4 regions of the Pseudomonas sp. 9.2(2024) genome follow, and region 3 is predicted to be linked to each of the others. Evidence: predicted binding sites of a transcription regulator. Region 3 holds the regulator's gene; each other region holds the start of a gene.
The links. The regulator FliA, encoded in region 3, starts transcription of late flagellar genes. The targets are predictions, from matches to a motif close to CTAAAGTTTNNNNNNNNNNNGCCGNTAA.

Region 1 (5,407 bases), 1.2 Mb from region 3:
GGTCCGGGGCGACCACCCGGTAGCCGGCCTCGCTCAGGGCCTTGATCGAACTGTCCCAGGTCGCGCCGCAAAAATTCTTGCCGTGCATCAGCACCACGGTGCGTCCGTTGGCCTTGCCATCAGCGGCGACGTCCATGTAACCCATCTGCAGCGACTTGCCCTGGGACTGAAAGGCAAAGTGCTTGAGGGTGTAGGGATAATCGAAACCTTGCAGCTCCGGCCCGTATTGCGGGCCTTCGGCGTGAGCAAGCAGGGGCAGGGCGGCGGTCAACACCAGGCCGGGCAGCCAGCGGGTCAGCGACACAGACATAGGACAACTCCACAAGAAATCGGCCGATGCTGGAACGGCCGGATTAGGGCGACGTTAAACACAGGCAATCCCCGGGCCGGATCGTTCAACCGAGCCAGCCAAGGGTGAGCATCGCCAGCACCCCGTAGCGGGCGCCTTTGGCGAGAGTGACGATCAGCAGGAATCGCCCAAGAGGTTCGCGCATGACCCCGGCGATCAGCGTCAGCGGATCGCCGATCACCGGCAGCCAACTGAGCAGCAGGGACCAGTGACCATAGCGCTGATAGTGAACGCGGGCGCGCGCCATGTGCTTCGGGCTGACCGGAAACCAGCGCCGGTCCTGAAACCGTTCCAGCCCGCGCCCCAGCCTCCAATTCACCAGCGAACCCAGGACGTTGCCCAGCGTGGCTACGGCCAGCAGCCCCCACAACCAATAACGGTCGCTGACCAGCAGCCCGACCAGCACGGCCTCTGATTGCAGTGGCAATAACGTCGCCGCACCGAATGCGGCCAGGAACAGCCCGAGATAACCCGCCGTCATCAATGGGCCGGGTAATCCGCCACCACCACATCGGCACCGTCTTTCTTCAGGCCGATCACCTGATACGCATCGCTCATGCCGTCCATTTCCATGCCCGGCGAGCCCATCGGCATGCCCGGTGCGGCAACGCCCAGCAGGTCGTCACGTTTGCTCAGGGCCAGCACCTGTTCCGCCGGAACATGGCCTTCGACGAATTTGCCGTTGATGATTGCGGTGTGGCAGGACGCCAGACGTGGCGGAACGCCGTGTTGCTGCTTGAAGCTGCTCATGTCGGATTCGACGTGGTCTTCGACCTTGAAGCCATTGGCTTCCAGGTGGCTGATCCACTTTTTGCAGCAGCCGCAGTTGGCGTCGCGGTGGACTTCGATCGGGATAAGGTCGGCGGCTTGCGCCAGGGAGGAGATGAACAGGGCGCTCAGGGCGGCCAGACGCAGGTGGTTTCGCATGGAGGGCTCTCGGATCAAAGGAGGAACGGTCAAAAAAGGAAGGCATTTTGACCTGTTTTTCCTGCCGGGCATCAACGGAGTGTTTCCAAGTGATACGGGGCAGGCCTGCCAACAAGATCGTAGATCAAAGCTGACAGGCCACTGAGCGCAAGATGACAAAACCGTCAGCGAACCTTGAAGCGCCCCATGATCGCGCTCACCCGGCTGTTGGCTTCCAGCAGCTGACGGGTGTTGAGTTCGCTGGCCTGGCCGCTTTCCACCAGCTCGTCAACCATGTGGCGGATCTGCACCATGCTGCGGTTGATCTCTTCGGTGACCGCGCTTTGCTGCTCGGCGGCGGTGGCGATCTGGGTGCTGAGGCTGTTGATGTGGCTGACGGAGCCGGCCATCTCGTCGAGGCCGCTGTTGACTCGCGCAGTGGCGTCGGCGGCCGACTGGCAGCTGGCCTGGGTGTTTTCCATGGCGCTGACCGACGAGCTCACACCTTGGGTCAGACGGCTCAACATTTCGTTGATTTCCGAGGTGCTGGCCTGGGTACGGGCGGCGAGGGCACGCACTTCGTCTGCCACCACCGCAAAACCACGGCCCTGTTCTCCGGCACGCGCTGCTTCAATTGCCGCGTTAAGCGCCAGCAGGTTGGTCTGGCCGGCGATGGCGCCGATCACGCCGAGGATTTCGGTGATGCGCTGGGCGTCCTGCTGCATGCTTTCGACCTTGTGGGTGGCGCTGGCCACTTCGTCGATCAGTGCGACCACGCTGCTTGACGCTTCGCCAACCACCACTCGCGAACGGTCGGCGTTTTCGTTGGCGCGCTGGGTGAAGGCTGCGGTTTCAGCGGCATTCTGGGCGACGCTTTCAGCGGTCGAACTCATCTCGTTGATGGCGGTGACGGTCTGGTCGGTTTCCGAAGCGTGGCGCAGCAGAATCTGACTGGTGTGCGCCGAGGTACGCTGCAGGTTGTCGAGGCTCGAAGCCATTGCACCAGTGGCCTGGGTGACTTCGCCGATCATGTTCTGCAGATAGGCGATAAAGGTGTTGACCGAATGCCCGATGGCGCCGAGCTCATCTTCAGCGCGGATGGTGATGCGCCGGGTCAGGTCGGCATCACCGCTGGACAGCGAATCGATGTTGGCTTTCAGCGCTTTCATGCGCGAAACCAGTTGGCGAATCGCGTAGACCTGCAACAGCACCAGCAGGATCACCAGCGGAATCTGCAGCAGGCTCAGGCTGCTGAGCACGTCGTCACGCTGGGCGGTGAGCATTTTGGTCGGCAGTGCGGTGGCGAGGAACCACGGGGTGCCTTCGATCGGGCGCATGAAGAAGGTGCTGGCTTCACCGTGGTTGTCGAATTCGACGCGCTGCGCCTGCTCGCGATTTTGCAGTCCGGCCTTGACCTGGCTGGCGAAGGTCGAGCCGCCGGCCAGTTCGCTGATGTTCTTCAGCACGATCGGCCCGCTGATGCGCGAGCTGTTGCTGATGATCTTGCCGTCGGCCTCGACGATCAGCATTTCGGCGTTGAGGTCTTTTTCCTTGCGCGCCACCAACTCGTTGAAGAAGCCCAATGTCACGTCGATGGTCGAGACGCCCCAGGCGCTGCCGTTTTTCTGGATGGCCATGGCGCAGTTGGTGCGCGGTTCGGCGCTGGCGTCATCTTTATAGGCAGCGGCCCAGGCGCATTGGCCGCGCGGGGTCTGCATGCCGCCCTTGTACCAGCTCTGGTCGTAATAGTTGGGGGCCGCGTCGCTGTTCCAGAAGGTGTTCACCGCCAGTTTGCCGGAGGCATCGCGGTGCCAGAACGTACTGAACTTGTTGCGTCCGGCCTCACGCTGACCGGGCAGCGGCCAGATGCCGCCGCCGAAGACTTTCAGTTCGCCGTATTGATCCACCAGCCCCGGCAACACGGTGTCGATGGCCGCGCTGTCGAGCAGCGGGATGGTCTGGGTGATGCTGCGCTGTTGCGCCTGGACCTTGTTCAGTTCGCCCTGGATTTGCTCGGCCACTTCAGCAATGCGGTTGAGCACCACTTGCTCTTCGGTGTGGCGCAACTTGGGCGCGACCAATTGGCTGATGCCAACCACGGTGAGCACCGACAACAACAGAATGAACAGAACCAGAAACAGCGTGTAACGAGCCTGAATGGTGCGGAATGCGGGCATGGAAACCGGTCCTTGAGCAGGGATTCTTATTGTGGGCAGGGGAAACAAACAGCGCGGGTTTCCTAACGTATCGTCGGGTCTTCGGGAAGCTTTAGGTACTTTCGTCCTAAAAGAGGCGATCCCGACCAAAGGAACGTATCGGGTCTGATACACGATAACTAACCGTCCCGAACATTAGAGCAATAAATCCACTTTCATCACATTGTCATGAACGCTCTAGTCCCGTATTTCCGGGGCTGTTGCCGGTTTGTATCGTGAATGTACAAAAATTGTAAAAAAGTGCAGAAAGGAGTTGGTGCCATTAGTTTGCCGGCCGATACTCCGGGCAATTCAAAAGTGGTTCAACAAGGAATTTTTCATGTTTTCCTCGCAAGGAGCTTGCTCATGACTATCGGCTATACCGGTGCCTGGCAACCCAAGGCGGGTTTGCTGGTTCGAGATACAGGAAGCTCGAGCAAACCGGTTTCTCAAAGTGTGAAGGTCAAGCAGATGCTGGCCCTGGTCGGCAACGACCCCACCGCGATCAGTACCGCAGAGATGGACAAGCAGGGTCTGCACAAGAACATCAAGGGTTTCGATCCCACCAATGTTTCAGCCAAGCAATTGGGCAGCCTCAGTGCAATGTTGCGTAGCCGGGGCCTGATTTCCGAGATCACGTCCATGACCTTGCTCAATGCCGGCGACAAGTTCGATCGCTTCGGCATCCAGAAGGATCCGGATGCCAAGTTCAATGCGCTGGAATATTTCGCGACACAACTGGATACCATCCAGAACAACAATCTCAAGGGCAACAAGTACGCGAATACGTTGATCCCCGAGTACAAGAAAGCCATTTACGTACTGCAGAACCTGCAGACTTACGGTCAGGGCGGGGAGCGCAAGCCTCCTACCGATCAAGGTGTCAAAGCCAAGGCATGATAGACAGGGCCCGCCCCGGTAACGGGGCGGGCCCTTTCGTTTATGGGCGATTGCCGCAAGCGTGGAGTTTTGGGCGCAAGGCGACCTGCCGCTGCATCCCGTCATGCAACCGCTGCATCTGCGGGCAATGCAGCGTCAAGGATTTTGGCTGGAAACCGCGATGAAAAAGCGCCAGCCATCCTGCACTTCTGTCATCGGGCGCCAGCCCGCTGAACACGAACCCCATCGTCGATAACCGGCGCCAGGCATTGTCAAACCCTTGTGCCAGCCTGAGCCTGATCGAAATCAGCCAATGTCCGGGCAGTTGTTGCAGCTGCTTGATCAAACTGTCGTCCACTTCACTGAAAATCCCGTCATATCGCCCCCATCGCTGTTCCAGCTGCGCCGGTGCGCCGACCCAGGGCGACACGTTCGACCGCGTTCCGAACACGTCGCACATCTGCTGCATGAACTCACGGCATTCGTCCGGCCAGGTCAAGGCCGGCAGCGGGCGCTGATAACCATCGACCGGGGCGTAACCCATTACCAGCGATTCCGTCACCGCGCCGCCAAAGGGCGACGGTGCATGGTCGGGCAACAAGCCGGTGTTGTGAAAACCAAGGCCGGCAGCCATTTTCTGGGTGTAGGGATGATGGGTCATTTGCTTGATCGTGACCCCCTGATATCCCAGCGCCTGCGCATGGATCAGCAACTGTCGACTCAGTTGCGTGGCGACGTTTTGCCCACGGATCTGCGGATCCACCACGCTCAGTGCCAGTTCGGCGAGGGACGATTCTTTGTCGAGAATCAATGTGGAATGCCCAGCCACTTGACCGTTCGCCACCGCCACCAACGAGTGCCAGCGGCCGTCGGCATGGTTCTGGCTGATCATCCGGGGCAGATACACATGCGGCTGGGCGTAATGGTCGCCGTAGATCTTTCTGAACAGGCGACTGACCGCCGGAGCGTCACTGGTGCGGTAGCCTCGCAGGGTGATCGCTTCCATCAGCAAGGCTCCTGGCCAGTGCCGTTGTAGACGCGCCGATCGAGCACACGTTGACGCTTGCCGGAGCGTGGA
Region 2 (5,407 bases), 2.4 Mb from region 3:
TCAAACTCTGCTGCTGATTCGCCAGGCTATTGAGCGACTGACTCACCCGCGCCGATTCATTCGCCTGTCCCGAGAGCGACTCCGTCACATCACGAATCGTCGCCACGTTGTTGTTGATCTCTTCGGCCACCGCGCTCTGCTCTTCGGCAGCGCTGGCGATCTGCAGGTTCATGTCGCTGATCACCGTCACCGCATCGCCGATCTGACGCAGCGCGGTCACGGCCTGGCCGACCTGTTCGACGCTGCCCTGGGCCTGACGATGGCTGTTGCCCATCGAGCCGACCACGTCCTGGGTGCCGTTCTGCAATTGCTCGATGACCTGACGGGTTTCTTCCACCGACTCTTGGGTGCGGCGGGCGAGGTTGCGCACTTCGTCGGCGACCACCGCAAAACCGCGTCCGGCTTCACCGGCGCGGGCGGCTTCGATGGCGGCGTTGAGAGCCAGCAGGTTGGTCTGTTCGGCGATGGCGCGGATGGTTTCCAGCACGGTGCCGATTTTCTCGCTGTTGGCGGCCAGGCCTTCGACCTGCACCATCGCTGCGCTCATGTCGGCGGCGAGGGTGTCGATGCTGGCGGTGGTGCGGTCGATCACGGTCAGGCCCTGACGGGTGGCGCGGTCGGCATCCTTGGCGGCTTCGGCGGCTTGCGCGGCGCTGCGGGCCACGTCTTGGGCGGTGGCGCTCATTTCGTGGGACGCGGTGGCGACCTGATCGACCTGACGGTATTGCTGCTCCATGCCGGCGCTGGTCTGAGTGGCGATGGCCGAAGACTGATCGGCAGTGTTGCGCGCGTCCTGCACCGAGCGTTTCACCTCGGCGATGATCGGTTGCAGCTTGTCGAGGAAGCGGTTGAACCAGCCAGCCAGTTGACCGAGCTCGTCCTTCTTGTCGTAGGCCAGACGGCGGGTCAGGTCGCCTTCGCCGCTGGCGATGTCTTCCAGCATATGGGCCACGCCGAGGATCGGTTTGGTCACGCTGCGGGCCATCAGCCACACCAGCAGCAGGCCGATCAGCGCGGCGAGCACGCCCAGGCTCAGTTCGATGAGGGTGCCCGAGGTGTTGCTGGCATCCAGTTGCTGCTTGAGCGCTTCGGCGCGGCTGACCAGCACTTTCTCCGGCACATCGAGCAGCACGCCCCACGACGGGCCGCCGGGAATCGGCTGGAACGGCGACAGCACTTTCAGTTGCGCGTTGCTGTGCAGGCTGCTGACGGTGTGGCTCGAAGCGAGCAGGCGCAGCAGCTCGGCGCCGCTGGTGGTGTCCACGGCATCCAGGCGCTGGCTGAGTTTATTGGCATCCGGGCTGTAACCGGCGAGCAGGCCGGCGGGGCTGATGATGCTCACGGCGGTCTGGCCGTCGTAGAGCTTCTTGCTGGCGCTCTGGCTGATCGCTTGCAGGCTGTTGAGGTTGATATCCACCGACAGCGACGCGATGACTTTGCCGTTGACCATCAGCGGGAACACGATGCTGGTCATCAGCACCTTTTGCCCGTCGATCACATAGAAGTAGGGTTCGATCACGCACGGCTTGAGCGTGGTGCGCGGGCAGGTGAACCAGGCGTTGGCGGCCTGGCCGGTGGGGCCGGTGCTGGTGTCGGTCATGTCGCTTTCCGGCAGGGCCATCGAGGTCACCTTACCCGGGGTCGGCTGCGACCAGTACAGGGCGAAGCGGCCCTTGTCGTTGCTGCCGAGTTCTGCCTGGCCGGCAAACAGTTCGTCCTTGCCGTCCAGCGCGTTGGCTTCGAACACCAGCGACAGGCCGAGCAGATCCGGATTGGCCTGCAGCGCCGATTTCACCTGACGGGTCATGTCCTCGCGCAAGTCGAAGGCATCGAGGAAGCGCTTCTCGGCCTGTTCGCGCAGGAACAGCACCTGACGCGAGAACCCGTGGCCATATTGATAGGCGTCCATGAACTGCTGGCGAATGCCCGCTGCCTGGACTTCGCCCTGGGATTCGATGCGGGCCTGGGCCGATTCGGTGAGCATTTCCATGCTCGAAGCTTTCACCAGTTCGGAACTGTGCTCCATGCGATACAGCGAAAGACCCACCAACAGGGTCACGATACCGGCCAGGCAGAGCCCGGCGAGCAGGGTGATTTTCCATTGAATGGAAAGTTGTCTGAGTGACATGGAAACGTCCTTATTCGATAAATATCTGAGACTTTGCACTGTAACGGCCGCGGTTCGGCTTTCTTTATGGCGTAAATGCAATAGGGCGAATTGACGCATGTTGTGGCGGATATGCCTTGTTCAGCGGATTGATCATGGAAAGTTACACAGTGTTGCGACCAGTCGCTTTGACACTGCGCCCGCGCTGCGGCACAGTGCGCGCCCTTCTAATAAGACCCTCTATGCAAATCCGCTGGCGACCCTCGTGGCTTGTCGGCCGGACTCATCCTGTCTGGCGGTGAATGGCTTTACCGTCGTGTTTTCGAGGTAGTGAAATGAATGCAGTGATTGCTGCGGTCGGCGTCATGCTGATCCTCAGCCTGTCCCGGGTGCATGTGGTGATCGCGTTGATCGTCGGTGCGCTGGTTGGTGGCCTGACCGGTGGTCTGGGCATCGACGCCACGCTCAAGGCCTTCAACAGTGGCCTGGGTGGCGGGGCGACAGTGGCGTTGTCCTACGCGTTGCTCGGCGCTTTCGCCGTGGCGATTGCCAAGTCCGGTCTGGCCCACGCGCTGGCCGACAAGGCTCTGGCGATGGTCGACCGCCAGCATGCGACCGGTGGCGGCAGCGTCAAATGGATGCTGATCGGCCTGCTGTGGGTGGTGGCGATCGCGTCGCAGAACATCCTGCCGATTCATATTGCGTTCATTCCGCTGCTGGTGCCGCCGCTTTTATATGTACTGACCAAGCTGCAACTGGACCGCCGGTTGATCGCCTGCGTCATGACCTTCGGCCTGATCACGCCGTACATGTTCCTGCCGGTTGGCTTCGGCAACATTTTCCTCAACGAGATCCTGCTGGCCAACGTTGCCCGCAGTGGCGTGGACATCAGCGGGATCAACGTCACCCATGCCATGGGGATTCCGGCGCTGGGCATGCTGGTGGGGCTGGGCATCGCCTTTATCAGTTACCGCAAGAAGCGCGTATACGACCTGGGAAAAATCGAGCAGGTCGAGCAGGTGGCAGTGCAGTACAACCCGCGCAGTCTGTTGATCGCCGGTGTCGCCATTGCCGCAGCTTTCATTATTCAGTTGCTGCTGGATTCGATGATTATCGGGGCGCTGGCCGGTTTCCTGATCTTTTCGGCGTCGGGCATCGTCAAATGGCGCGAGACGGATGACCTGTTTACCGAAGGCATGAAGATGATGGCGATGATCGGCTTCATCATGATCGCCGCTTCCGGATTCGCCGAAGTGATGAAGGCCACTGGCGAGGTGCAGACGCTGGTCGAGTCTTCGGCGTCGTGGATCAACCACAGCAAGGGCATCGGTGCGTTGCTGATGCTGCTGGTCGGTCTTCTGGTGACCATGGGCATAGGCTCGTCGTTTTCCACGGTGCCGATTCTGGCGGCGATTTTCGTGCCGCTGTGCGTGCAACTGGGTTTCAGCCCGATTGCCATTGTCTGCATCGTCGGCACGGCCGGGGCCTTGGGCGATGCCGGTTCGCCCGCGTCAGACTCGACCCTTGGCCCGACCTCCGGTCTGAACATCGACGGCCAGCACCACCACATCTGGGACACCGTTGTTCCGACCTTCCTGCACTACAACCTGCCGCTGCTGGCGTTTGGCTGGGTGGCTGCGATGGTCCTTTAACTCCCGTGATCGTTCCCACGCTCTGCGTGGGAATGCAGCCCGGGACGCTCCGCGTCCCAAAGCGTGACGCAGAGCGTCACAAGAGGCATTCCCACGCAGAGCGTGGGAACGATCGGCGTCGAGGTGTCGTTCTCAAGCTGCAGCTCAACTTTTGGTTACGCGTGCCGTTAAAGCCTTTAACCACGCCAATAAAACCAAAAGAGTGAGCCCCCATGCGCCTGAGTCTCAAGGCTAAAGTCCTGTCCCTTGCCGTCCTTCCGGTGCTGCTCTTTGCGCTGGTGATCAGCCTGACCACGCTGTTCATCCTTCAGGAACAGGCGCGCAATGAAGTCCAGCAGACCCGCGAACGCCTGCTCGGCGACGCCAAAGCCACGCTGGCCAGTTACGTCGCCGTGGCCATGACCACCATCAAACCGTTGTACGACGCCGCCGCTCCCGGTGACGCCGAGGCGCGGGCGCAGGTGATCAAGCTGCTGTCGAGCATCAAGTACGGCAAGGACGGCTACTTCTTCGGCTACGACTCCGAGACCGTGCGCCTGTTCAAGGCCAACGACCCCGAAGGCGTGGGCAAAAGCTTCAAGGACAACCGCGACCCGAATGGCGTTTACGTCAACCGCGATCTGGTGAAAGTGGCGAAGGACGGCACCCATTACCTGCAATACAGCTCGCCGCTGCCGGGCAACGCGCAAGTGCTGGTGCCGAAACTCGGTTACACCGAATACCTGGCGAAGTGGGACATGGCGGTCGGTACGTCGGTCAACCTCGATGGCATCGAAGCGCAAGTAGCGGTGGTCGAGGCCAAGGTGCAGGAGCGCATGCAGGGCGTGGTGCTGAGCATCGTCGGTGTGGCGGTGGTGGTGCTGCTGGTGATCGCGGCAGCGGGGATGTTGCTGGCCAACACCATCCTGCGACCGCTGACCCTGATGAAAGCCAACCTCGATGACATCGCGGCGGGCGAGGGTGATCTGACCCGGCGCTTGACCATCACCAGCCAGGACGAACTCGGCGAACTGGCCGGCTCGTTTAACCGTTTCGTCGACAAGATCCACGGCCTGGTGCGGCAGATCACCGAAATGACGTCGCAACTGACCGGTTTGGTGACGCAGGTATCGGATCAGGCTCAGCGCTCCGATCAGGCCATGGAGCGTCAGCGCCACGAAACCGATCAGGTCGCCACGGCGATCAATGAAATGTCCGCCGCCGCCCAGGAAGTCGCCAAGAGCGCACAGAACGCCGCCGTCGCCGCGCAGCAGACCGACGAAGAGGGCCAGACCGCCAAGCGTGTGGTGGCCGGCAGCATCAAGCAGATTCATGCGCTGGTGGACGACATCCGCAGCAGCGGCGTGTCCCTCGACAGCCTGCAGCAGGACGTGTCGTCGATTGTCGGCGTGCTCGGGGTGATTCGCTCGATTGCCGAACAGACCAACCTGCTGGCACTCAACGCCGCCATCGAAGCCGCCCGGGCCGGCGAGGCCGGGCGCGGGTTTGCGGTGGTAGCGGATGAAGTGCGGGCGCTGGCTTCGCGCACGCAGATCAGTACGCAGGAAATTCAGGGGATGATCGACCGCTTGCAGGCGGGGACGCAGTCGGCGGTTGAAGCGATGCGCCGTTCCAGCGAGGCGGGTGACGGCACGTCGGCGCAGGCCAA
Region 3 (5,407 bases):
CGAAGCCGGGGCTTCATCCGCCGATTGCGGTTCGGCCAGACGCGCCAGGGCGGCCAGCAGTTCCGGGGTGGCGGCGGTGATCGGGCTGCGATCGCGGACTTCGCTGAACATGCTGTTCACCGCGTCCAGCGCTTCGAGCACCACGTCCATCAGTTCTGCATCGACGCGTCGTTCACCCTTGCGCAGGATGTCGAACACGTTTTCGGCGATGTGACAGCACTCCACCAGCTCGTTGAGCTGAAGGAAGCCGGCGCCCCCTTTTACAGTGTGGAAACCGCGAAAAATTGCGTTGAGCAGATCTGCGTCATCCGGGCGGCTTTCCAGCTCGACCAGTTGTTCGGACAGTTGCTCAAGAATCTCGCCGGCCTCAACCAGGAAATCCTGAAGGATCTCTTCATCGGCGCCGAAGCTCATTAATGGGGTGCTCCTACAGGTCTAAAAACCCAAAAAAACTCAAAATCCAAGGCTGGATAGCAAATCGTCCACATCGTCCTGACCGGACACAACGTCTTCTCGTTTATCGGCATGAATCTGCGGACCTTCACCCTGCGAGAGATGTTTTTGTGGATCTTTTTCAGCAAGCATCGCCGCACGGTCATGTTCGATGCCCGCAAAGCGGTCCACCTGGCTGGCCATGAGCACGAGCTTGAGCAGGTTGCTTTCGACTTCGGTGACCAATTGGGTCACGCGCTTGATCACCTGGCCTGTGAGGTCCTGGTAATCCTGGGCGAGCAGAATGTCGTTCAGATTGCTCGACACCGCGCGGTTGTCCGCGCTGCTGCGTGCCAGAAAACCGTCGACCCGGCGCGCCAGTTCACGGAACTCTTCAGCCCCGACCTCACGGCGCATGAAGCGGCCCCAATCGGCGCTCAAGGCCTGGGCTTCGTCAGCCAGGCCATTGACCACAGGGGTCGCGCTTTCCACCAGATCCATGGTGCGGTTGGCGGCAGCTTCGGTCAGTTTGACCACGTAGCTCAGGCGCTCGGTAGCGTCGGTGATTTGCGACACTTCCTCAGCCTGCGGCATGTGCGGATCGATCTGGAAATTGACGATCGCACTGTGCAGTTCACGCGTGAGCTTGCCCACTTCCTGGTACAGGCCACGGTCACGGGTCTGATTGAGCTCATGGATCAGTTGCACAGCGTCGCCGAACTTGCCTTTTTCAAGGCTCTCGACCAGTTCGACCGCGTGTTTTTTCAGGGTCGACTCAAAATCGCCCTGTGAAGATTCGTTATGCTCCATAGCTCCCCCGCGCGTTCATCAGCCGATGCGTTCGAAAATCTTCTCGATTTTTTCTTTCAACGCCTGGGCCGTGAAAGGTTTGACCACGTAGCCGTTAACGCCGGCCTGGGCCGCTTCGATGATCTGCTCGCGCTTGGCTTCAGCGGTCACCATCAGCACTGGCAGGTGCTTGAGCTTTTCATCGGCACGCACGTGGCGCAGCAGGTCGATACCGGTCATGCCGGGCATGTTCCAGTCGGTCACCAGAAAGTCGATGCTGCCGCTGTTGAGTACCGGAATGGCAGTGGTGCCATCGTCGGCTTCAACGGTGTTGGTGAACCCCAGATCACGCAACAGGTTCTTGATGATCCGCCGCATCGTTGAGAAGTCATCAACGATGAGGATTTTCATGTCTTTGTTCAATTCGACCTCCAAGCAGTCTTAAACGCGCCCAGCACCTGGACGCGCCATTTCAATCAATCCGGCAAAACACTCGATGACTGTCTGGAGCACGACAGATCGAGACCGGTGCCGTTCACCACCGCACCAGCCTCGTTCGCAGTGTCCCCACACTGCCTTCAGCGCGCTCGCCACTCCCCCAAACGCCCCCGCAAGCGGGCCGCGCACTGGCTGTGTAACTGGCTGACCCGCGATTCACTGACGCCAAGGACTTCACCGATCTCCTTGAGGTTCAGCTCTTCGTCGTAGTACAGCGCCAACACCAGTCGCTCACGCTCCGGCAAATTGGCAATCGCGTCCGCCAGCGCGGCCTGGAAACGTTCGTCTTCCAGATCGCGCGACGGCTCCAGATGAGCACTGGCGCCATCCTCGTGCAGCCCTTCGTGTTCGCCGTCCTGCAACAGGTCGTCGAAACTGAACAGCCGGCTGCCCAGGGTGTCGTTCAAAATCCCGTAGTAATCGTCGAGACTCAATTGGAGTTCGGCCGCAACTTCGTGATCTTTAGCGTCACGGCCGGTTTTAGCTTCAATCGAGCGAATTGCGTCGCTGACCATACGGGTATTGCGGTGAACCGAGCGTGGCGCCCAGTCCCCCTTACGGACTTCATCGAGCATCGCACCGCGGATCCGGATGCCCGCGTACGTTTCAAAACTGGCGCCCTTGCTGGCGTCGTATTTGGTCGAGACTTCGAGCAGGCCGATCATCCCGGCCTGGATCAGGTCTTCGACCTGCACACTGGCCGGCAATCGCGCCAGCAAGTGGTAGGCGATGCGTTTGACCAGTGGCGCGTAACGCTCGATCAGCTCGTACTGCGCGTCACGCGCCGACTTCTTGTAGAAATTCATACCGCTGGCGGTCATAGCACAGGTCCTGCCGTTTGCTGCACGAGGCGCTCGACGAAAAATTCGAGGTGGCCGCGCGGGTTGGCGGGCAGCGGCCAGGTGTCGACCTTCTGTGCGATCGCCTTGAACGCCAGTGCGCACTTGGAACGCGGGAAGGCTTCATAGACCGCACGCTGCTTCTGCACCGCCTTGCGCACGCTTTCGTCGTAGGGCACCGCGCCGACGTATTGTAGGGCGACGTCGAGGAAGCGATCCGTGACCTTGGTCAACTTGGCGAACAGATTGCGACCTTCCTGCGGGCTCTGGGCCATGTTGGCCAGGACGCGGAAGCGATTCATGCCGTAATCGCGGTTCAGCAGTTTGATCAGCGCGTAGGCGTCGGTGATCGAGGTCGGCTCGTCACAGACCACCAGCAACACTTCCTGGGCTGCGCGAACGAAACTGACTACCGAGTCACCAATACCCGCAGCGGTGTCGATCACCAGTACGTCGAGATTGTCGCCGATGTCGCTGAACGCCTGAATCAGGCCGGCATGCTGGGCCGGGCTCAGGTGAACCATGCTCTGGGTGCCGGAAGCGGCCGGCACGATGCGGATTCCGCCGGGGCCTTGCAACAGCACGTCGCGCAGCTCGCAGCGGCCTTCGATCACGTCGGCCAGGGTGCGTTTGGGTGTGAGGCCCAGCAGAACGTCGACGTTCGCCAGCCCCAGGTCGGCGTCCAGCAGCATGACCCGACGGCCAAGCTCTGCCAGCGCCAGGGACAAGTTCACTGACACATTAGTCTTGCCGACGCCACCTTTGCCGCCGGTCACCGCGATCACCTGTACGGGATGCATGCTGCCCATGTTATTTCTTTACCTTGTCTTGCATAGACGGAGGCCACATTACTGGCTGCGCGTTCACAACCGGAACAATGCATGGCAGACCATCGATGTAGGTACAAAAACGGTTCATTACCTCAGCCAACCTGCTTGGTCGGACTGTGGTAGATATCAGCGAACATGTCAGCCATGGCTTCTTCGCTGGGTTCTTCCTGCATTTGCACGCTGACGGCGCGGCTGACCAGTTGATGACGGCGCGGCAGATGCAGATCATCCGGAATCCGTGGGCCGTCGGTCAGGTAGGCGACCGGCAGTTCATGACTGATCGCCAGGCTCAGCACTTCGCCAAGGCTGGCCGTCTCATCCAGTTTAGTCAGGATGCAGCCGGCCAGCCCGCAACGCTTGTAACTGTGATAAGCGGCGGTTAGAACCTGTTTCTGGCTGGTGGTTGCCAAGACCAGATAATTTTTTGAGCGAATGCCACGACCGGCCAGACTTTCCAGCTGCATGCGCAGGGCCGGATCGCTGGCTTGCAGGCCGGCGGTATCGATCAGCACCACGCGTTTGCGCAGCAGTGGATCCAGCGCCTGCACCAGGGACTGGCCCGGATCGACGTGGGTCACCGACACATTGAGGATGCGGCCCAGTGTCTTGAGCTGCTCCTGTGCGCCGATACGGAAACTGTCCATGCTCACCAGCGCGATGTTCTGCGCGCCGTACTTGAGCACGTAGCGGGCGGCCAGTTTGGCCAGCGTGGTGGTCTTGCCCATGCCGGCAGGACCGACCATGGCAATCACCCCACCCTCTTCCAGCGGCTCGACTTCCGGTACGGAAATCATTCGTGCCAGGTGCGCCAGCAGCATGCGCCAGGCCTGACGCGGTTCGTCGATCTCGGTGATCATCGACAGCAGATCACGGGACAACGGGCCGGACAAACCGATGCGTTGCAGACGACGGTACAGATTGGCCTGGGCCGGACGGCTGCCTTGCAGCTGGTTCCAGGCCAGGGTGCCGAGTTGCACTTCCATCAGTTCGCGCAGGCTGTTGAGCTCGAAACGCATCGAGTCCAGAGCACGCGGGTCGACGCCAGCGGAAACCGCTGCAGGCGCCGGTGCAGGACGGGCCGGAGCTTCGTAGGTCGGTTCGGTCAGCGGCTCGGCAGCGGTCAGCGGCAGGCCGGCCGTCAACGGCAGCCCGGCGAACAACTGGCGATTGGTGTTGCCGTCGGCTTCGCCACGCAAGCTCAGTTCGGCCTGGGCGGTAACGATGCGCGACTGGGTCTTGCGCAGCTCATCCTCGAGTTCCATGTTCGGAACACGCGGGGCCAGCGCCGACAGTTTGTAATCGAGCGCCGCCGTCAGCTCGACGCCGCCGGCAATGCGGCGGTTGCCAATGATGGCGGCATCAGCGCCCAGCTCATCACGAACCAGCTTCATGGCCTGACGCATATCGGCGGCGAAAAAACGCTTAACTTGCATAAACCACTACCTCAGCCGTTGGGCCCTACTGTCGCAACGATGGTCACTTGCTTGTTGTCCGGAATTTCCTGGTAGGCCAGCACATGCAGTCCGGGAACTGCCAGGCGACCAAAGCGCGAGAGCATCGCGCGAACCGGGCCTGCTACCAACAGGATCACCGGCTGACCTTGCATTTCCTGGCGCTGCGCCGCCTCGATCAGCGAACGCTGCAGCTTCTCGGCCATGCTCGGCTCCAGCAGAACGCCCTCTTCCGAGCCTTGTCCTGCCTTCTGCAGACTATTGAGCAATATTTGTTCCAACCTTGGCTCCAGCGTGATAACTGGCAGCTCCGACTCAGTCCCTACAATGCTTTGGACGATGGCGCGGGATACGCCGACCCGCACAGCGGCCACCAAAGCGGCGGTATCTTGACTCTTGGCGGCATTGTTGGCGATGGCTTCGGCAATGCTGCGGATATCGCGCACCGGCACGTGTTCGGCCAGCAACGCCTGCAATACTTTGAGCAACTGCGACAGCGTGACCACGCCCGGCACCAGCTCTTCGGCCAGTTTCGGCGAGCTCTTGGCCAGCAATTGCATCAATTGCT
Region 4 (5,407 bases), 1.3 Mb from region 3:
CTCTTTCATACTCAGACCAAGGCCCGCGACACCGACCACTTTGCCGGCCTCCTCCACCTTCAAATCGATGAACAGCGCCAGCTCTCCGGTGGCTCCGTCGTTGTCGATGTTCAGAGTTCGCGGCTGATTGCTGTCGAGGAAGGAGTAGAACCACGCATCGGCCGGTTTGTCGCGACTCAGGGTGCGATCCAGGCCTTTTTCGGTGATGTAGTGATTGGATTCCGTGCCGATGATCAGCGCGGTAAACGCCTTGTGTTCGGCGCGGATACCTTCCAGATACTGCGCGAAGCCCGCCGTTTTGGCGGAGCCTTCACCATTGGCCAGCCAGTCGCGGACCATGGTGTTGCTGGCGATGTCCTTGGCGGCGGTAAGGGGCTGAACGAGGATTCGTTCGATGTCGTTGCGCGTCGCTTCGATGCTCGACGGCAGCGCCTGTTCGACCAGATAGCTCTGGGCGAGGCGGTTGACCACCAGGGTATAAATGCCAACCACGATCAGAATGCTGACCAGCAGGGCGGTGCCCATACCGAGGATCAGCTGCCATTGAATACTGCGACGCCAGAACTGCATGGAGCACCCCCAAAGAATAAGAGGCTGAAACACTGCAACAGCCGTGCCGATTGTATACAAACCAATCGACAATCTTATTCTTTGGTTGTGCGCAACCCCATCAACCCTGATTGATGGTCTTGGCGATGGTCTCGACCGTGGCGCTGACTTGCTCTTGGTAACGCTCGAGTTCTTCCTGATGCTGCTTCTTCATTTCAATCTGCTGCGAGCACAGATTCATCGCCGCCAATACCAGCAGGCGATCGCCGATCAGGGTCGGGTATTTGCGCTTGGTATCGGCCAGCGCGGCCTTGAGCATCAATGCGGCGTCCAGCAGAGTCTGTTCTTCCCCGGCCGGTGCCTTGATCGAATAGTCCTCCCCCATGATGGAGATGACTTTTACCCCTGCTGTGCCGTGGTTCATGCGCTGACAGGACCTGCGTTGACTCGATCAACCAGGGCCTGGATGCGCGCGGCGGTGGCGCCGTGCTTTTCTTCCTGTTCCATCAGGCTCAGTTGCAGGCTTTCGTTTTCATCCTTGGCCTGGGCCAGTTCCGTGGACAGGGTCTGGTTGGTTTGCGACAGGGTCTGGTTTTGTTGCACCAGGTCGCTGACGAGCTGTTCCAATTGGCTGAGGGATGCTTCCAACATTTTGATCTTCCGGGGCTTTTTCAAAGGGCGCGTACGATAAAGAAAAGTCGTCGTTGACGCCAGGGTTAAACCGGCGCAAGGCCTTGATTTTCCTGGCGGCTCGACCGTTCTTGCGAGTCTTAGAGACTGTCATCTGCCAATCTGGTTCCTGCACTTCGTCGCTTGCGTGCGGATGCGACAAATACGCACACCACCTCAAGACTTTAGTCGTATGACCGATAAGTCACCCAACAGCAGTCTCAGCCCGCACGGATGCGGCCCTTCCCTGGTATCCGCCTCCATGTCCCTTCGCAATATGAACATCGCCCCCCGGGCGTTCACCGGTTTCGCCCTGATCGGCGGCCTGATGCTGATTCTTGGTGTGTTCGCCCTGAACCAGATGAGCAAGATCCGCGCAGCAGGCGAAGACATCGCCACCGCCAGCGTGCCTTCGATCAAGGCCCTCGACGAATTCACCCAGTTGACCCTGCGCCTGCGCGTGCTGTCGTATCGGTTGCTGATCAACCGCGAGCCAGACGTCCAGCAAAAAACCATCGAGCTGTTCGATTTGCGCAACCGGCAGATCACCGACGCGCAACGCGCCTACGAGCCGCTGATCGATGGCCCGCAAGAACGCGCGGCTTACGATCAGTACGTGCAGTTGCTGGCACAGTACCGCCAGCTCGAAGACCGGATGAAGACTCTGTCACGCAACAATCAGATCGACGAACTGCGGCAGATGCTCAACACCGATTTGCTCGCCAATTCCGAAGCGGTGAATACCGCTCTCGCGCGTTTGCTGGAGATCAACACCCAACAGATCGCCGAGACCAATCAGGGCGCCACGGATCAGTATTCGATGTCGTTCAATCTGGTCGTGACCCTGTTGATCATCGCCACCGGCCTGACCTTCCTGTTCGCCTGGTTGTTGACCAGCAGCATCACCAAGCCAATCGCCAAGGCACTCGATGCAGCGGAAACCATCGCCGAAGGCAACCTGACCCAGCTGATCCACGTGGACGGCACCGACGAAGCCGGGCGCCTGCTGGCGGCCATGGCCAAGATGCAGTCGAAGCTGCGCGACACCCTGCAGCGGATTTCCGGCTCGGCCACCCAACTGGCCTCCGCCGCCGAAGAGCTGAACAGCGTCACCGACGAAAGCGCCCGAGGCCTGACCCAGCAGAACAACGAAATCGAGCAGGCCGCCACGGCGGTCAACGAGATGACCAGCGCGGTGGAAGAAGTTGCACGCAACGCCGTCAGCACCTCGGAAGCTTCGAAGAACGCCACCACCTCCGCCGGCGACGGCCGCGATCTGGTGCAGGAAACCGTCAGCGCCATCGAACGCATGAGCGCCGATGTGCAGAGCACCGCGACCCTGATCGGCGACCTGGCCAACGAATCCCGCGACATCGGCAAGGTGCTGGACGTGATCCGTGGCCTGGCTGACCAGACCAACCTGCTCGCGCTCAACGCCGCCATCGAAGCGGCCCGTGCCGGTGAAGCCGGTCGCGGTTTTGCCGTGGTGGCTGACGAAGTCCGTGCACTGGCGCACCGCACCCAGCAGTCGACCAGCGAAATCGAGCGCATGATCGGCAGCATCCAGAGCGGCACCGAACACGCCGTGGATTCGATGCGCAACAGCACCGAGCGCGCCGAGTCGACCCTGAACATCGCCCGTGGCGCCGGTCTGTCGCTGGACACCATCAACACGGCCATCGTCGAAATCAACGAGCGCAACCTGGTGATCGCCAGCGCTGCTGAAGAGCAGGCGCAAGTGGCACGGGAAGTGGATCGCAACCTGGTGAACATCCGCGATCTGTCGGTGCAGTCGGCGACGGGCGCGAATCAGACCAGTGCGGCGAGTAACGAGCTGTCGCGCCTGGCGCTGGATCTGAACAATATGGTTGGGCGGTTTAGCCTCTAACCCTCTGCGTTGATCGTTCCCACGCTCTGCGTGGGAATGCAGCCCGGGACGCTCCGCGTCCCAGAAGCGGACGCAGAGCGTCCATTAAGGCATTCCCACGCGGAGCGTGGGAACGATCATGCGCCAAGCTGAAAAACCTTTTTGACAGCATCACATTTCAACAGGTTAGAATCGCTGGCACGCAGACTGCATGGTCAGTTTGTGCCCGTCTTTCCGCTTCTGGAGTACTGCCTTTGAATGCGACGACCATCAACAGCCTGTTCTTGATCGGCGCGTTGCTGGTAGGCGCAAGCATTCTTGTCAGCTCCCTTTCTTCCCGTCTCGGCATCCCGATTCTGGTGATCATCCTCGCGGTCGGCATGACTGCCGGGGTCGATGGCGGCGGCATCATTTTCGATAACTACCCGACGGCCTATCTGGTCGGCAACCTCGCGCTGGCGGTGATCCTGCTCGACGGCGGCTTGCGCACCCGGGTGTCCAGTTTCCGCGTGGCCCTATGGCCGGCTTTGTCGCTGGCGACGGTCGGGGTACTCATCACCACCGGCCTCACCGGCATGGCCGCCGCGTGGTTGTTCGATCTCAACCTTATTCAAGGCCTGCTGATCGGCGCCATCGTCGGTTCCACGGATGCCGCGGCGGTGTTCTCGCTGCTTGGCGGCAAGGGCCTGAACGAGCGGGTGACCGCCAGCCTGGAAATCGAATCCGGCAGTAACGACCCGATGGCAGTGTTCCTCACCGTGACCCTGATCGACATGCTCGCCAGCGGCCAGACCGGCCTGCACTGGAGCCTGCTGACCCACCTGATCCGCGAGTTCGGCATCGGTGGTGTGATCGGTCTGGGCGGTGGCTGGCTGATGCTGCAACTGGTCAACCGGATCAATCTGGCCGCCGGCCTGTATCCGATTCTGGTGATCGCCGGCGGTCTGGTGGTGTTCGCCCTGACCAACGCCCTGCACGGCAGCGGCTTCCTCGCCGTGTACCTGTGCGGTCTGGTGATCGGCAACCGGCCGGTGCGCAGCCGTCACGGCATTCTGCACATGCTCGACGGCATGGCGTGGCTGGCGCAGATCGGCATGTTCCTGGTGCTGGGGCTGCTGGTCACTCCGCATGATCTGCTGCCGATCGCCTTGCCGGCGCTGGGTCTGGCGCTGTGGATGATTCTGTTCGCGCGGCCGCTGTCGGTGCTGGTCGGGCTGCTGCCGTTCAAGGCCTTCCATGGCCGCGAAAAGGCGTTCATTTCCTGGGTCGGTCTGCGCGGCGCGGTACCGATCATTCTGGCGGTATTCCCGCTGATGGCCGGGCTGCCAAATGCGCAGCTGTACTTCAACCTCGCGTTCTTTATCGTGCTGGTGTCGCTGCTGGTGCAGGGCACGAGCCTGCCGTGGGTGGCCAAGCTGCTCAAGGTGACGGTACCGCCGGAGCCGGCGCCGATTTCGCGGGCAGCGCTCGAAGTCCACGTCACCAGCGAGTGGGAGCTATTCGTCTACAAGCTCGGCGCGGAAAAATGGTGCATCGGTTCACCGCTGCGTGAGCTGAAAATGCCCGAAGGCACGCGTATCGCCGCCCTGTTTCGTGGTCAGCAACTGCTCCATCCGTCGGGTAGTACGGTGCTGGAAGTCGATGATTTACTGTGTGTTATCGGCCATGAACACAACCTTCCGGCCCTCGGAAAACTGTTCAGCCAGGCACCGCAACGCGGCCTCGATCTGCGCTTCTTCGGCGACTTCGTACTCGAAGGAGACGCCCAGCTCAAAGCGGTTGCCGCCCTGTACGGCCTGCCCGCCGAAGGCATCGATCCGGACATGACCCTGGGCCACTTCATTGCCCAGAAAGTCGGCGGTGCACCGATCGTTGGCGACCAGGTGGAATGGAACAACACCCACTGGACGGTTGCGGTCATGGACGGGAACAAGATCGCCAAAGTGGGCGTCAGATTCCCCGAAGGAAGTCGCCCGGGCCCCGGGCTCTTCCTCTAAACTGCGTTCACTCTCACTTGCTTGACCGGTCTCTATGCCTACCCTGCGCTCCTTTTTCCTCGCGGCCCTGCTGGGCCTGAGTCTCACTGTCGGCCCGCTGCAGGCCGCAGAACCGCCGTCCAGCGACGCCGTGCAGGCCAGCCTGGACAAGCTCACCGACAGCAAACTGCCCGAGGCCGACAAGAAGGCCCTGCAAACGGTCCTGCAAAACACGCTGAATCAGCTCAACAACCGGCGTGACTATGAACAGAAGCTGATTGACCTCAAGCAGCAACTGGCCACTGCGCCGAAGCAGACCATCGAGAATTCGCGCGAACTGACCCGC

Region 1: ABFB52_RS14235 (methyl-accepting chemotaxis protein) is a predicted target of FliA. The motif match lies at 3,500-3,527, and genes of this name have one in related genera.
Region 2: ABFB52_RS19590 (methyl-accepting chemotaxis protein) is a predicted target of FliA. The motif match lies at 2,169-2,196, and genes of this name have one in related genera.
Region 4: ABFB52_RS03320 (methyl-accepting chemotaxis protein) is a predicted target of FliA. The motif match lies at 1,395-1,422, and genes of this name have one in related genera.

The regions. Positions count from the first base shown of each region.
Region 1 covers NZ_CP155585.1:3,178,054-3,183,460, forward strand. Annotated here, with positions in the region: gene ABFB52_RS14220 (alpha/beta hydrolase) at 1-310, opposite strand, end outside; gene ABFB52_RS14225 (YqaA family protein) at 396-830, opposite strand; gene ABFB52_RS14230 (DUF411 domain-containing protein) at 830-1,276, opposite strand; gene ABFB52_RS14235 (methyl-accepting chemotaxis protein) at 1,441-3,432, opposite strand; gene ABFB52_RS14240 (hypothetical protein) at 3,817-4,350, shown strand; gene ABFB52_RS14245 (GNAT family N-acetyltransferase) at 4,391-5,335, opposite strand; gene ABFB52_RS14250 (AMP-binding protein) at 5,335-5,407, opposite strand, start outside.
Region 2 covers NZ_CP155585.1:4,365,629-4,371,035, reverse strand. Annotated here, with positions in the region: gene ABFB52_RS19590 (methyl-accepting chemotaxis protein) at 1-2,128, opposite strand, end outside; gene ABFB52_RS19585 (Na+/H+ antiporter NhaC family protein) at 2,443-3,759, shown strand; gene ABFB52_RS19580 (methyl-accepting chemotaxis protein) at 3,972-5,407, shown strand, end outside.
Region 3 covers NZ_CP155585.1:2,008,463-2,013,869, reverse strand. Annotated here, with positions in the region: gene ABFB52_RS09050 (chemotaxis protein CheA) at 1-414, opposite strand, end outside; gene ABFB52_RS09045 (protein phosphatase CheZ) at 454-1,242, opposite strand; gene ABFB52_RS09040 (chemotaxis response regulator CheY) at 1,261-1,632, opposite strand; gene fliA (RNA polymerase sigma factor FliA) at 1,800-2,540, opposite strand; gene fleN (flagellar synthesis regulator FleN) at 2,537-3,367, opposite strand; gene flhF (flagellar biosynthesis protein FlhF) at 3,481-4,821, opposite strand; gene flhA (flagellar biosynthesis protein FlhA) at 4,833-5,407, opposite strand, start outside.
Region 4 covers NZ_CP155585.1:737,943-743,349, reverse strand. Annotated here, with positions in the region: gene ABFB52_RS03335 (methyl-accepting chemotaxis protein) at 1-570, opposite strand, end outside; gene ABFB52_RS03330 (cell division protein ZapA) at 671-973, opposite strand; gene ABFB52_RS03325 (hypothetical protein) at 970-1,200, opposite strand; gene ABFB52_RS03320 (methyl-accepting chemotaxis protein) at 1,481-3,106, shown strand; gene ABFB52_RS03315 (potassium/proton antiporter) at 3,340-5,082, shown strand; gene mscK (mechanosensitive channel MscK) at 5,117-5,407, shown strand, end outside.